3 regions of the Vibrio sp. genome follow, and region 1 is predicted to be linked to each of the others. Evidence: predicted binding sites of a transcription regulator. Region 1 holds the regulator's gene; each other region holds the start of a gene.
The links. Region 1 encodes MetJ, which represses methionine synthesis genes. Its sites were predicted from a motif close to TTAGACNTNTANANGTCTAA; they were not measured.
Positions count from the first base shown of each region.

Region 2: metE (5-methyltetrahydropteroyltriglutamate--homocysteine S-methyltransferase) is a predicted target of MetJ. The motif match lies at 3,356-3,375, and genes of this name have one in related genera.
Region 3: metA (homoserine O-succinyltransferase MetA) is a predicted target of MetJ. The motif match lies at 2,300-2,319, and genes of this name have one in related genera.

Region 1 covers NZ_CFHWOM010000013.1:7,545-12,792, forward strand. Annotated here, with positions in the region: gene AC4MRV_RS10035 (O-succinylhomoserine (thiol)-lyase) at 1-919, opposite strand, end outside; gene metJ (met regulon transcriptional regulator MetJ) at 1,139-1,459, shown strand; gene AC4MRV_RS10045 (malic enzyme-like NAD(P)-binding protein) at 1,560-2,837, opposite strand; gene rpmE (50S ribosomal protein L31) at 3,094-3,312, opposite strand; gene priA (primosomal protein N') at 3,628-5,248, shown strand, end outside.
Region 2 covers NZ_CFHWOM010000026.1:12,610-17,857, forward strand. Annotated here, with positions in the region: gene ohrR (transcriptional regulator OhrR) at 1-284, opposite strand, end outside; gene ohr (organic hydroperoxide reductase Ohr) at 399-821, shown strand; gene metE (5-methyltetrahydropteroyltriglutamate--homocysteine S-methyltransferase) at 880-3,162, opposite strand; gene metR (HTH-type transcriptional regulator MetR) at 3,440-4,351, shown strand; gene AC4MRV_RS13625 (DUF4250 domain-containing protein) at 4,379-4,579, opposite strand; gene AC4MRV_RS13630 (HI_1241 family integral membrane domain) at 4,651-5,248, opposite strand, start outside.
Region 3 covers NZ_CFHWOM010000027.1:25,687-30,934, forward strand. Annotated here, with positions in the region: gene AC4MRV_RS13850 (EAL domain-containing protein) at 1-200, opposite strand, end outside; gene AC4MRV_RS13855 (CHASE4 domain-containing protein) at 142-1,278, opposite strand; gene AC4MRV_RS13860 (DUF3859 domain-containing protein) at 1,403-1,840, opposite strand; gene AC4MRV_RS13865 (ATP-binding protein) at 1,819-2,211, opposite strand; gene metA (homoserine O-succinyltransferase MetA) at 2,343-3,284, shown strand; gene pilW (type IV pilus biogenesis/stability protein PilW) at 3,452-4,165, shown strand; gene AC4MRV_RS13880 (hypothetical protein) at 4,162-4,356, opposite strand; gene rlmF (23S rRNA (adenine(1618)-N(6))-methyltransferase RlmF) at 4,379-5,248, opposite strand, start outside.

The sequences.
Region 1 (5,248 bases):
CGGCAAATTCAAAGCTGAGCATTGAGCCAAAGCCTGATTGCTGTTTCTTGGCAATTTCATGCCCTGGGTGTTCAGGGAGGCTTGGGTGGTAGATGGTGCCAACTAAGTCTTGTGTTTTGAGGTACTCAAGGATCTGCGCCGAGCTTTCTTCGTGTACTTTCATTCGAGCACCCAGAGTGCGAATACCGCGTAAAGTCATGTAGCTATCGAATGGAGTACCTGTTGCGCCGATACAGTTGCCCCACCAAGCTAAATCTTCGGCATGCTGCTCGGTTTTAGTGATTACCACGCCACCTATCACGTCGGAATGACCATTGATGTACTTAGTTGTTGAGTGAATAACGAAGTCAGCGCCTAGCTCAAGAGGTTTTTGGAACACAGGTGTCAAAAAGGTATTGTCTACACCGACTAGTGCGCCGACCTGTTTTGCTTTGTCACATACATTTGCGATATCGACGACGCGAACCAAGGGGTTGGATGGTGTTTCAAGTAAAATCAGCTTTGGCTTAAGAGCAATGGCTGCATCGAGTGCTTTCTCGTCGGATTGATCGACAAATTGCACTTTGAAATCGCCTTTTTGTGAGCGTGTATTAAATAGACGATACGTACCGCCGTAACAGTCATGAGGTGCAATGATGAGATCGTCAGGGCCCAGGAATGCTGACACCCACAGGTTAAGCGCAGAGGTCCCGCAATTCGTTACCACAGCGCCCTTTCCGGACTCTAGTTCATACAGCGCCGTTTCGAGCAAGCCGCGGTTTGGGTTTCCCGAACGAGTGTAGTCATACTGAGGTACTTCGCCAAATGCAGGAAATCCATAGTTGGTCGAGAGGTAAATAGGTGGCACAACGGCGTGGTGTTGAGTGTCAGATTCAATACCAGTACGTACGGCGATGGTGGCTGGCTTACGGGCGCTCATAAGTGTTTCCTTTCGAACAGTGATGACAACTTGTAGGGAATACGTTATACCTGTTGGATGTTAGATATATGTTATTCCATCTCCATATCTCATCACTTTACTTCTCATTTTTTGAGACGTCAACACTTCTAGACGTCTATATGTCTTTGCTTGTGGCTATAAATACCGCTAAAATTGCGCTTTACTCAATTAAACACAAAGAATTATTAAAGGTGCGCAATGGCAGACTGGAATGGCGAATACATTAGCCCATACGCTGAGCATGGAAAGAAAAGCGAACAAGTAAAGAAGATTACTGTTTCTATTCCATTGAAAGTATTAAAGGTATTAACCGATGAGCGCACGCGTCGTCAGATTAATAACCTGCGCCATGCAACAAATAGCGAGCTATTGTGTGAAGCATTTTTGCATGCCTACACTGGGCAACCACTGCCAACTGATGAAGATTTAAGAAAAGATCGCCCTGACGACATTCCAGCAGAAGTTAAAAAATTGATGGAAGAGATGGGAATCGAATACGAAGCGTTTGACGAAGAATAACAAAAACAATAAAGCACCTAGTTTTCGCTGAGAGCCGATCATCGTTATAAAAAAACCGCTGTGTAGTAACAGCGGTTTTTTATTGGTTCTAATCTAGCGACTAGGCTTCCATGTAGTTTTCTGGCATTTCGATGCGCGCAACGCCAGAGTCTACAGCGGCTTGTGCTACCGCTTTGGCTACACGAGGTAGTAAGCGAGAGTCCATTGGTTTTGGAATGATGTAGCCAGGACCAAACTCCAAATGATCAACGCCTGCTGCCTTTAATACTTCTGCTGGTACGTCTTCTTTTGCAAGTTGGCGAATAGCATCAACGGCTGCCAGCTTCATTTCATCGTTGATTTCGCTTGCTCGGACATCCAGTGCGCCGCGGAAAATGAATGGGAAGCAGAGTACGTTGTTTACTTGGTTCGGGTAGTCGCTGCGACCTGTACCCATAATAAGATCATCACGAACTTCATGGGCTAGTTCTGGTTTAATCTCTGGATCAGGGTTTGAACACGCAAACACAACTGGTTTGTCAGCCATCAGTTTTAGCGCTTCTGCTGGCAGTAGATTCGGACCAGATACGCCTAGGAACAGATCTGCACCTTCAATTACATCTTCCAAAGTACGCTTGTCAGTATTGTTAGCAAACAGTTGCTTGTATTCATTTAAGTCATCGCGGCGAGTATGAATGACACCCTTGCGATCAAGCATGTAGATCTTTTCACGCATGGCACCACACTTGATCAGTAGCTCCATACAAGCGACGGCTGCAGCACCTGCACCTAAACAAACGATCGTTGCATCTTCTAGCTTTTTGCCTTGCAGCTCGATCGCATTAAGCATACCAGCAGCAGTAACAATCGCTGTGCCGTGTTGGTCATCGTGGAAAACTGGCACATCACAACGTTCGATAAGTTGTTTTTCAATTTCAAAACAGTCAGGAGCTTTGATGTCTTCTAAGTTGATACCGCCAAAGGTGTCGGCAATGTTGGCGACGGTATCAACAAATTCTTCAATTGTGCGATGTTTCACTTCAATATCAATCGAGTCTAGACCAGCAAAGCGTTTGAATAGAAGCGATTTACCTTCCATTACAGGCTTTGAGGCTAGTGGACCTAAGTTACCAAGACCAAGAATTGCTGTGCCGTTAGAAATCACCGCAACCATGTTACCTTTAGAGGTGTATTTATAAACATTATCAGGGTTTTGCGCGATTTCACGAACAGGTTCCGCTACGCCTGGGCTGTAGGCTAGGGCAAGGTCATTAGCTGTTTCTGCAGGTTTTGTTAGTTCGACAGAAATTTTACCTGCAGTTGGGTATGCATGGTAATCCAGAGCTTGCTGACGGAATTGCTCTTCAGGGGATAATTCTTGGTGATTGTCGTCTGACATAGGTGTAGGTACTCGTTAATAATAATTGGAAAGGGGAAATCCATTCTAGAGTAACTAAGTCAAGCTGCAAAGGTCAGAATGCGACCCATGACGACAAAAAGTGGCAAATGACTGGAGATAAGACCAGATGAATAGAGATATCGCTAGAAAAACTCTGTTTTATTAAAACAATACGCTAGGGCGAGCGCTGAGGGATATACTGCAGGCAACAAAAAAGGACGCCTTGGCGTCCTTTTTAGATTCGGCTAAGCAGAAATTACTTCTTGCTTGATAGAGCACCGAAACGCTTGTTAAAGCGATCAACACGACCGCCTGTATCTACGATACGTTGCTTACCAGTGTAGAATGGGTGACATTTGTCACATACGTCTAGGTGGATTGACTCTTTAGCTAGAGTTGAGTTGAACTCAAAAGAGTTGCCACAAGAACAAGTTGCTTTAACAGCTTTGTATTCTGGGTGGATACCAGCTTTCATGGGATAACCTCAATATATGGGCCGTGTCGCCATCCGATTCTATGCCGGACACCACACGTAGTTTAAAAAATAGTATTTAGGGATACCGCTACCATCAGGCGAGCCATATCTCTAAGGCGCGATATAGTAATGAATCCATGTCTCTGAATCAACCAGTTTGCAGAGAAAATTGCTACTTTTTTAGCCTAACTTAGTCGAGTGAGTTATTGAGCGCATGGAACAGGCATTTTCGAGGGAGAAATTCGTTTCCTTCCTACTTATCACCTTTTCCCTTACACTGTTTTGGTCTCTATCTACACATTCTCAATGGCTTATATGCGACCAACGATTGCGCGAGTAGCGTTACCTGTTCCACTGGACAAACAGTTTGATTACCAGATTCCATCACACTTGTTTCCCATCATCGGTGGACGAGTATCAGTCCCTTTTGGTCGTCAGACACTGGTTGGTGTCGTGACTGCTATGGTCAATGAATCTGAATTTAGCCTTGATAAGCTCAAACCGATTAAGCAAGTGCTTGATAGTCAGCCTGTATGGCCAGAAACGCTTTATTCTTTGCTCCATTGGTGTAGTCAGTTTTATCAGTATCCTTTGGGCGATACTCTGTTGAACGCGATGCCGAGTGCATTAAGGAAAGGAAAACCAGCGGATTTTGCGGCGCTGGTGGAATGGCAGTTGACGACGGCTGGCCGTAATCAATTGATGCAAAGCTTTGGGCGAGCGGTTCAGCAAGCAAAAGCAATGCATATGCTAGAAGCGGGTCCTGTACCTCACCAAGAGTTCGTTGACCAAGAAATCAGTTCGAGTGTCTTGAAAACCCTGCATGACAAAGGGTGGATAGAGTCGATAGAGAGAAAGCCTGTCATCCGAGATTGGAGCCATGAAGTTGAAGCCCAAGTCGAGAAACCGAAACTCAACACCGAGCAAGCAGTAGCTATTGCGACGGTTAATAGTACTCAGGAATTTGGGTGCTTTTTGTTGGAAGGGGTGACTGGCTCGGGTAAAACGGAAGTGTATCTTAACTTGATAAAACCCGTTCTTGAGAAAGGAAGGCAGGCGCTAGTTCTGGTCCCTGAAATTGGATTAACGCCACAGACTATCAATCGATTCAAAAAACGCTTTAATGTACCTGTCGAAGTGATTCATTCGGGCTTAAATGATACGGAAAGACTTAATGCTTGGCTCTCTGCTCGAGACAATGCGGCTGGTATCGTGATTGGTACGCGATCGGCATTACTAACACCTTTCCACGATCTGGGCATTATTATCGTGGACGAGGAGCATGATTCTTCTTATAAGCAGCAAGATAGTTTGCGTTATCACGCTCGTGATGTGGCGGTGATGCGTGCTAACAAAGAGCAAATTCCTATTATCCTTGGCTCAGCTACTCCAGCATTAGAAACACTTCATAATGCCTTGGTCGGTAAATATCATCATTTAGTCTTATCTAAGCGAGCCGGAAATGCGACCCCAACAACCAATAAAGTCTTGGATATTAAAGGACTCTACCTTGAGAGTGGTCTTTCGGCTCCCCTAATTGCCGAAATGCGCAAGCACTTACAGGCAGGGAATCAAGTTATGCTGTTTCTCAATCGCCGCGGTTTCTCGCCAGCATTAATGTGTCATGAGTGCGGATGGATTGCCGAATGTAAGCGTTGTGACGCCTATTATACCTATCATCAGTACAACAATGAGATTCGTTGCCATCATTGTGGTTCTCAGCAACCGATTATTCACCAATGCCAAGGATGTGGTTCGACCCATTTAGTCACGGTTGGTGTCGGAACCGAACAGCTTGAAACCCAACTGTCGCAACTGTTTCCAGATTACAAAGCCATTCGTATCGACAGAGACAGTACTCGCCGAAAGGGCAGCTTAGAAGCCGCACTTTCGTCAATTCGAAACGGTGAGTATCAGATTCTGATTGGAACCCAAA
Region 2 (5,248 bases), on a different contig from region 1:
CCTCTTACTACATAGCCTTTTGTTTCTAAACGCTTTAGCAAAGGGGTTAGTGTCCCAGAATCTAAGTGCAACCGAGAGCCGACATCTTTCACACTCGCACCATCTTGCTCCCACAGCACCATCATCACTAAGTATTGTGAGTAAGTCAGGTCCAATTTATCCAACAGCGGGCGATAGGCTCTAATCACCGCATTTGCCGCACTGTAGAGTGGGAAACAGACCTGATTATCCAATAACAATTTCTCGTCATCACTCAAACTCGGTTGTGTTTGGCATTCACTCATAATATCACCCAAAAAAATAAATTGCGCACAATATAGTTGCATTCTACATTAATTTCGATATAAGATTGCAAGCAATTAAATTGCACACAATACAAATCAATAAGGAAACGAACCATGACTACCCTATACAAAACTCAAGCTACTGCTCTGGCAGGTCGTAATGGTCAAGTAAAAACAGATGATGGACTTTTAGATCTTGAACTTGCTTATCCAAAGGAAATGGGTGGCAGTGGCGCAGCAACTAACCCTGAACAACTTTTTGCTGCGGGTTACTCAGCCTGTTTTTCTAACGCAATTCTTCATGTAGCTCGAGAAGCGAAAGTCACACTAAAGAATGCCCCAGTTACCGCTGAAGTCGGTATTGGCCCAAATGAGAATGGTGGTTTCGCTTTGACCGTCACTCTTGCTGCACAACTTGAACTGCCACAAGAACAAGCTCTTGAGCTGACGAAAGTTGCCCACCAAGTTTGCCCATATTCAAATGCAGTCCGCGGTAATGTTGATGTAAACGTTACTGTAAACGGCGAAGCTATCTAACCTTTTAACGTAAAAAAGCCGACTCAGTAGTCGGCTTTTTGCAGATCACTCAAGTAATCTAAGCAAATTCTTTACGTAGTTTCTTCGCAGCTGACACCATGTTGGCCAATGACGCTTCTGTTTCAGCCCAATTACGTGTCTTGAGACCACAGTCAGGGTTAACCCATAAGCGCTCCACCGGGAGCTTTTTCGCCGCAGTATTGATCAACTCTTCGATCCATTCTTGAGTTGGTATGTTTGGCGAGTGAATGTCGTACACACCGGGGCCTATCTCATTAGGGTAGTTAAACTCTTCAAACGCTTTGAGTAGTTCCATATTCGAACGCGAAGTTTCAATGGTAATCACATCTGCATCGAGTGCAGCAACCGAATCAATGATTTCGTTAAACTCTGAGTAACACATGTGAGTGTGGATCTGAGTTTCAGGTTTTGCGCTGGCAGCAGAAATCTTAAATGCGTCGACAGCCCACTGCAAATACGCTTTGTGATCGCGCTTTTTCAGCGGCAAACCTTCTCGAATTGCTGGCTCATCAATCTGGATAATATTGATACCCGCTTCTTGCAGATCAGAGACTTCATCACGTAACGCCAGTGCCAGTTGTTCTGCGATCTGTTTGCGTGTGATGTCTTCTCGAGGAAAAGTCCAACATAGAATGGTCACAGGCCCTGTCAGCATACCTTTCATTTGTTTAGAAGTGAGCGATTGAGCATAAGTCGACCAACCGACAGTAATAGGCTTCTCGCGCTCAATGTCTGCCACTACGATTGCAGGCTTAACACAGCGAGAACCATAACTCTGCACCCAGCCAAATTTGGTGGTTTGGAAGCCCGCTAAGTTTTCTGCAAAATATTCCACCATATCATTACGCTCAGCTTCCCCATGCACTAAGACATCCAGATCTAACGCTTCTTGACGTTTAACAGCATCTTCAATATGTCCTTTTAATGCCACTTCGTATTCCGCTGATGACAACTGACCTGAACGAAACGCGCTACGTTGCACTCGAATTTCGCTGGTTTGTGGGAAAGAACCGATGGTTGTGGTCGGAAATAGGGGCAACCCCAATACTTCACGTTGATGAGCTACACGCTCAACATAAGGAGCACTGCGCTCCGCCAGCTGGTGGGTTATCGCATTTAGGCGTGCCTGTACCTGAGGTTTATTAACGTGCGTCGCCGTTTTTCTCGCTTGAATGGGTGCGCTATAGGTATCACACGCCAAAATCGCGTCTTGATCGCCATCTAACGCTTTGCCAAGCAAAGCGACTTCGGTAACTTTCTGCTTCGCGAACGCAAACCAACTGCGCACTTCTTCAGACAGCTCAGTCTCAAGAGTTAGATCAACGGGGCTGTGTAACAACGAACACGAGCTCGCCACCCAAAGCCTATCGCCCAAACTGTCTTTCAACGGCTGGAGTATAGCCAGCTGAGCACTTAGATCCGCTCTCCATACGTTACGTCCGTTAACCACACCAGTAGAGAGCACCCAGTCTGCAGGCAACTTATTTACCACTTGATCGAGCTGATCTGGTGATGCTGAGAGATCAATGTGTAGACCATCAACATCAAGCTCAATAATTTTATCCAAGCTATCAAGAACCGAGTCAAAGTAAGTGGTAAGCAGCACTTTTACATCAGTCCGAATCACCTGATAAGCCAACTTGAAAGAGTCCAACCAAGGTTTATCCAGCTCCAAAGCTAAAACGGGTTCATCGATTTGGACCCACTCGACTCCCTGCTTAACAAGCTTAGCCAAAATCGCTTGGTAGGCGGTGAGCAAGCGAGGCAACAATGTTAATCGATCAAAGCCTTCATCAACTTCTTTCCCCAAATACAAGTAGCTAATTGGGCCTAGTAGAACGGGTTTAACCTTATGACCGGCTTTGCTTGCTTCGTTCACTTCTTCAAACAGCTGCGGCCAACTGACTTCGAACTTATCGTCTTGGCTAAATTCTGGAACGATATAGTGGTAATTGGTATTAAACCACTTCGTCATATCCGAAGCAGCACTTCCAGAGCAACCACAACTGTCTTGCGACTGACCACGACCGACCTTAAACAGCGTATCTAAATCAGGAAAACCTGAACGATGGCGCTTTGGTACATGACCTAGTAACAAAGTGGTCGTGAGTACATGGTCATACCAAGCGAAATCTCCAGCTGTTACAAAGTCTAAGCCGGCTTGCTGCTGGGTATTCCAGTTGTTCGCACGCAAATCCGTGCCCACTGATCTTAGCTCGGCTTGATCAATCTCACCTCGCCAATATTTCTCAAGTGCAAATTTTAGTTCTCGTTTTTCACCAATGCGCGGATAGCCAAGTATATGAGTCGTTGTTGTCATGTGATTCGTCCTGTCATTCTGATTCTTAACGATTTGATAATTTAGTTCAGCACACCCTAAGATGTCTGGATGGCTAAACTATCTCGCTAATCTCCTGACCGAACAATCTCCAAATATTCAACTTGTTTATTAATTTTCTTCATGTTTGAAGAATTCAGTTGAAGCTTGTTTCAAATCTAACACGCAAAATATTTTAGACGTCTAGATGTTTACACATCCTAGAAAACAGCGTAAGTTAAAAATACTCATGCTAACAAACTCAGCCTGAAGGGATTTCATGATAGAGCTAAAGCACCTAAAAACATTAACCACTTTGCGTGATACCGGCTCATTGACTGCCACTGCAACGACATTGCACCTAACGCAATCTGCCCTCTCGCACCAGATAAAAGATTTGGAAGCACGAATTGGAGGACAGCTGTTTTTACGTAAAACTCGGCCGGTGAAATTCACGTCGGAAGGCAAGATATTGTTAAGACTTGCCGATGATTTGCTGCCCCGTTTAGCAAAAGCAGAAAATGAACTAGCGAGCCTGAAAGAGGATGTGAATGGACGACTCCACATGGCCATCGAGTGCCATTCATGCTTTCAGTGGTTGATGCCGGCGCTGCGTGAATATCAAGTCACTTGGCCAAGTGTCGCACTAGATTTTTCTTCTGGGTTTGGTTTTGAACCTTTACCGGCACTGGTTGGAGGTGAGCTCGATTTAGTCATCACCTCCGATATCGCGCCACGTTCAGAGGTGCATTATGAGCCATTGTTTGACTTTGAAATGCGCTTGGTCACATCGACGACTCACCCTTTAGCAAGTAAAGCGTTTATTGAGCCAGAAGACCTATCGGATCAAACCATGCTTTCCTACCCAGTACAGAAAAGTCGTCTTGACGTGGTTAAGCACTTTCTTCAACCTGCTGGTATCGAGCCCGCGAAATGGAAGCAAGCAGACAATACTCTGATGCTGATTCAGATGGTTTCAGCAGGGCTTGGCGTCGCAGCACTACCAAACTGGGCAATTAGCGAGTTTTCCCGCCAGGGCCTTATTACCAGCATCCCACTCGGCCAAGGGCTATGGCGAAGGCTGTTTGCCGCAACGCGCCATTCGGACAAAGATAAACACTACCTACAAGCGTTTTTCACTACCGCTCGTCAGCAATCGAAAAGCCATTTGGATGGCATAAAAACCGTATAAAAAAGGAGGCATATGCCTCCTTTAACATTATCTTGGGTATGACTTAAACTGATTGGTTAATGGATCATATTGGTAGCCGAGCACATCGAGCTTGCCAACGACAGACTCCACATCCATTTCGTACATACTTACCAGTTCTTCAAAGCTATCACATTCCAGCCTTAGCTTTTCGTTAACAATACCAAGCAGAATGATGCTATCTAAGCTGCTCACATTACTCAGATCCATAGCCGTGCTCCTTTTTAGTACATCTACCAACAAGACTAGCTATAAATCAGCAAAAGAAAAGTGAGGCTGATCTAAAGTGCAAACAACGCTTGATTTGATGTTACCGCTAGCATCATAACTGCAAGCGCGAAACCCAACTGCGGCTTACTCACATCTCGTGAAAGCAGCATATGCCAGCACCAAACCACCACTGCTGCAATCATCAGACCAAACCCAATTAGAAGTGGCTGCATAACTTGTGTGAGTACTTGCTCATCCAAAGAAGCGGCTTTGAGCCCAATTGCGACCGTCATCAGCATCGCTGAAATAACGCCTGAAACAGGGAGAATACGATGAAATGCTTGTAAACGCGTTCTAGCAACCGTCAACAATAGGTGAGCAAACAACGCCCCTAATAGTAATAATTGTGCGAAAACATTAATCCCACCAGCCACACTCCCTTGCTCTACAATCATGATCGCTACGTAAGAGAGAGCTAGACCATTGGCAAGATACATCACCCAAATTGGCCCTTGATCGCGCGTCTTCTTAGTCTGCACCTGAGAGTAAAAATACGCGATGGCAAACACAACCATCATTGCTTCGATTTTTAGAGAGGCAACAGCAAGCCAAAGTACTGCGATCGCTGGAAGCACTTTGTGAATACGGCCACGTTGACCTGGGCAGATA
Region 3 (5,248 bases), on a different contig from region 1:
GTTTGGCCTTGATGGTACATTCGATACATCGCATCAATTTGGCACTCGGGTTGATCACTATCAGGACACAATAGATCTAAAGGTTGAGCAATGACCTCCTCTCGCTTGTAATCCAAAAGTGCCAGCGCGGTTTGGTTTACGTCAACAATTGCTCTCTCTAACAAGTAACATCGCGATAGTTTGACTTTGGTACAGTGCATCGAATTTCTGTTGAGTATCTTGAAGTTGTTCTTTCGCGTCAGAAGTGTTGCTTGCCAGTGCCCCCACTAACTTGATTAATCGGTCCAACTCATCTTTGTTGGGCTGATTCAAGCCATCAAGTTGGTAGGAAGAGAAGAGTTGGTCGATATCTTTTTCAAGATCAGAAAAACGCACAGCCACTCGGCGGCGAAACATAAAGAAGGTAACAAATGAGATAACAATAGCGACAAGCGCAACGGCAAAAAACAAATAGCTAAACAGAACACTCCCTTTTAGAAAGTGTACTCGTTCAACATCTGTCGTTAAATGGGCGACTGGTAAACCGTTCATTCCCATAAGATCAACCGTCTGAGTCATTACACTGCGTGTCTTATGAATGTCGGGAACGATAGAACCTGTGTGTGAATCTCCAATGTATTCAATCTTGTTTTCCGCAATCAAGATTGACTTAAAATCCCCCGGGAAACGAGAGCTTAAACTCTGCCCCCAGATCAACCAGCCCGAAGACGCAGCCGATCCTTCACTGTTTCGTACAGGAGACAAACTAATTGTCCAAACTTGACCATTAAACGCTAGCAAACCACTATAACTTTCGCGAAATGAGTCGAGAACTCCGTTCATCGCATTAATGTGTTCCAAAACAGGCGGAGCTTTCATCACTTGACGAGGTATTGTGTCAAATTCACTATCCCCATCCCGTCGAACGAGCGAATCAATAATCTCGCCTCGTAGGTTTGCAAAAACCATCAAGTCGAGGCTCAAAGCATCCAATGATCCTTGTACTAGGTTTCGCTCTCGGTACTCAATAACACTTGCACCAAGTAATAACTCATGTGTTTCGTCCCAATAAGCCCAATCATAAGAGCGGTCTTCTAGGTCCTGAACCATGGTTGTAATGAGGTTTTGTGCCTGCTCACTTGCTCGCTTGGCCTCGACATTTTCAATACTGTCTAGACTGACAAGAAAGAAATAACGGGTAATGTATAAGCAGCTTAAGGTAATACCGAGAACACCAAAAATGAAATATAGGGCGGTTTTGGTTTGCAATTTAAGGTTCAGCAGGCGGGTAGGCTTCATATAATATTGTTATTATTTTGTCTATTTATATCAATATTATATAAAGTTCAGCAGTCGTGGTTTGATATGCCTCTAATTTAAGTAACAGAGGCACAATATTTACCTTAGTTATACTTCAATGTAATCAAAAGCCCCTCTTCTTCCAAAATTCGCCTTCGTCTCGTGCAAACACATCGAAGGTTTTATCAGCAATGATTCGGCCATTCATTGAAATACTCATTCTCCATTTACCGATGTTGGATTCTAGCCCATTCATGGGGTCTAGTAGTTGAATGGTATCGCCAAGATAGAAGTCCCAGTCATTACTTCCTACATGAAGATCTCCTGTAAACGGTTCTAATATTTGGCCTTTCTTACCAAGTACGCCAGGGTGTTCAATACAAAACTCAATCACTTCGCCTTTGGCTTTCTTAATATTGATGATGAATCCAAACTCAATTTCTTCATCGGCAGGAACCTTAGTGGTAAATTCTTGAATCTTTGGTAAATGTTTGGATTTTGAGTCCCATTCCTTGTAGATACCATAGGAAGTCATTTCTACTACTGGGGAACGTTTTGCCATGTCTGCCACCGCTTTTTCATCTGTAATACTGTTTCTGGCTTAACTCCATGAATGTTGCCGTACTGCTCATGGCACTCGATCACTTCAAACCGAGCCCCAAATCGCTTCGCCATTTTCATGTAAGGTACGATTTCCCAACGGCGAATAAAGGTATTCGAAACAACAACACTCTCCTTATTCTGGAGACTTTTCTTCGTCATTTCTTGGCACCACTGGTGAGCTTGCGGAATTTTCTCCGCCTCGTAGCAATATCGTCCTTGTTCATCCACAAAATACATATCCGCTTCGAAGTGATTTACCAACATCGATTTCGCTAAGGTACTTTTCCCGGAGCCGGGCAAGCCTCTAATTAGTGTGAGTTTTATCGTCATATGCCCGCGGCCATTGTCAATTCGGAGCGAAGTTTAATATGAAATGAAACGAAATTGCTATCGACATCTCATTCTTATTAGGTTAAGTTTGGATGTATAGACGTCCAAAAGAAATGCTTAGGGAGTAAGCTGTGCCAATTAAGATCCCCGATCAATTACCTGCATCTGACGTATTGCGACAGGAAAACATCTTCGTTATGCCTGAGTCTCGTGCTTCTACCCAGGAAATTCGTCCACTCAAGGTTCTTATCCTTAATCTAATGCCAAAGAAAATTGAGACGGAAACTCAGTTCTTGCGCCTTCTATCTAATAGTCCGCTACAAGTGGACATTGAATTATTACGTATAGATGACCGACCAAGTAAAAATACTCCAACAGAGCACTTGGATAACTTTTATCGTCAGTTTGAGATGGTAAAAACGCGCAATTTCGATGGCTTGATCATTACTGGGGCACCACTCGGCCTAGTCCAGTTTGAAGATGTAATCTACTGGGAACACCTACAAACCATCATGAGTTGGGCTAAAGAGCATGTAACTTCAACATTGTATGTCTGCTGGGCGGCACAAGCTGGTTTAAAACTGCTCTATGATCTGCCTAAGCGTACGCGCAAAGAGAAACTCTCTGGCGTTTATCATCATCAGATTCATCACCCTTATCACCCTATTTTACGCGGATTTGATGATAGTTTCCTTGCACCGCACTCCCGCTACGCTGACTTTTCTGCGGAATACCTCGAAGAGCATACAGACCTAGACATTCTGGCCACCTCCGATGTTGCAGGTGTCTATTTGGCATCGACCAAAGATAAACGTAATGTATTTGTTACTGGGCATCCTGAATACGATTCGTTTACCTTGCACAACGAATACATTCGCGATCTGGGTGAAGGGATGGAGCCCGCGATTCCAGTCAATTACTACCCAAATAACAATCCAGATAACAAACCAATCGCAAGTTGGCGTAGTCATGGTCATTTACTTTTTGCTAACTGGCTTAATTACTGCGTTTACCAACAAACCCCTTATGACTTGGATCACTTTAGCGAAGAACATTTTACTAAAGACGACTAAGCGAACGCACAGAAAGGGCTCATTAGAGCTCTTTCTGCTTTTCACCAAACGATATGCAACAACGGTACAACATAGTGCAAGGTCAGTCGCATTGTTACCCGCCTCACCTCAAACTCCGAGTTCATTTACGCTATACATGCAGCTAACTTTCTAAAAAGAAACAGCTTATGCGTCAGATAGCCACACTACTTATCTTAGCGATATCCGGTTGCGTTACCGTAGAAACGACCAACAATACCAGTGAAAACACCTTTAACCCTAAAGAGCGTGCAGAAGCACGTATCGCACTTGGTATGGGTTATTTAGAGCAAGGTAACATGTTAAAGGCTCGCGAGAACTTTGAAAAAGCGCTTAACCACTCTCCAGGCTACTATCGGGCGCAGCTGTCAATGGCGCATTATTTCGAGAAAGTTGGAGAGACATCCTCAGCTGAAAAAATGTACAAAACCTCTCTTAGGCAACACCCTAAAAATGGCAATGTGTTAAACAACTACGGGACATTTTTGTGTAAGCAAGGAGACTATTCAGCGGCCGACAAATACTTCAACTCAGCAATCCAACAACCCTATTACTACTTGATTTCAGGTAGCTACGAAAACGCTGCGTTATGTGCATTAAAAGCAGGTAACACTCAACAAGCAAAGAACTACTTCATTCGAACTTTAGACCACGATCCTAATCGCATAAACTCGGTTCTGCGCTTGGCCAAACTGGAAATTGATGACGGAGAATACACTCAGGCAAGGATTCGGTTAATGAAGCTTCATCAATCCTACGGCTTACAAAAGCCTTCACTGAGACTATTGATTGAACTTGAAGAAAAGGCAGGCAATCACATATTAGAGCAACAGTATCGAGATAAGTTAGCCAAGCTCAGCTAACGTCTTTTGCGCTTGCTGTGATGTATTTTTCGTTGCTTTCTCACCCGAGACGCACGTTGAATCTTCTGATACTCTCGGTAAAGGATGCAAATGAAACCAACCAAACCGAGCAAAAACATCATGGCGAATAACCACAAAAAGCTCGTACAGATCCACTCTGGCTCACAGGGCATATAAATCTCAAACTCCATATGCCCTCCTAAAACTGGTTTGTTATTGAAACTCTGCGTTTCGTTGCTTTTGGGTTTTGAAGGTCCAAGCCATAAAGCGACTCACTTTTTGCCCTTGGCTCATTTCAACGATTCTGACTTCTAATGCACCCGCTTTTTCAAGATTCTTGCGCAACCAGCGTACATTCTCTTTCTTAGAAATCAAAGTGGAGAACCAAAGCACTTGATCGGCAAACTCTTTACTCTCAAACGCCATGTTCTTGATAAATGCAGCCTCTCCACCTGGACACCATAGCTCTGCTTTCTGGCCTCCAAAGTTAAGTATAGGTGAACGACTCGCTTGAGCCTTATTCGCTGCTTGGCCTCTTTTACTTTTATTCGCCGCAAGGTTGTTCAGTTTTCGTTCCGTTCCCTGCTGCGCTTCTTGTAATGATTTGTGGAATGGAGGATTACATGACGTTACATGATAGAGCTCACCAGGCTTGATGACCCCCTTGAAGATATACCGGCTATTCCCTTGTAACCGACAATCGATACGACCTCTCAATGCCGCATTGTCTTTTGCAATCGTGTTCGAATTGTCGATCGAGGCTTCATCAACATCTGAACCTACATACTTCCAACCATATTGCGTCGCGCCAACAATTGGGTAGATGCAGTTTGCACCCACACCGATATCCAATGCTCTCACCTGACTATGATTAATATTTGTAAGGTCTTCACTTAAGAGTTCCGCTAAACGATGAACATAGTCCGCTCGGCCAGGAATTGGAGGGCATAAATAACCTTGGGGAATATCCCAAGAAGTGACGTTGTAATGAAGAGCAAGCAGTGCTTTATTGAGCAATTTCACTGCAACGGGATCAGAGAAGTTAATGCTCATCTCCCCTTTTGGGTTTTTAATGACGTATTG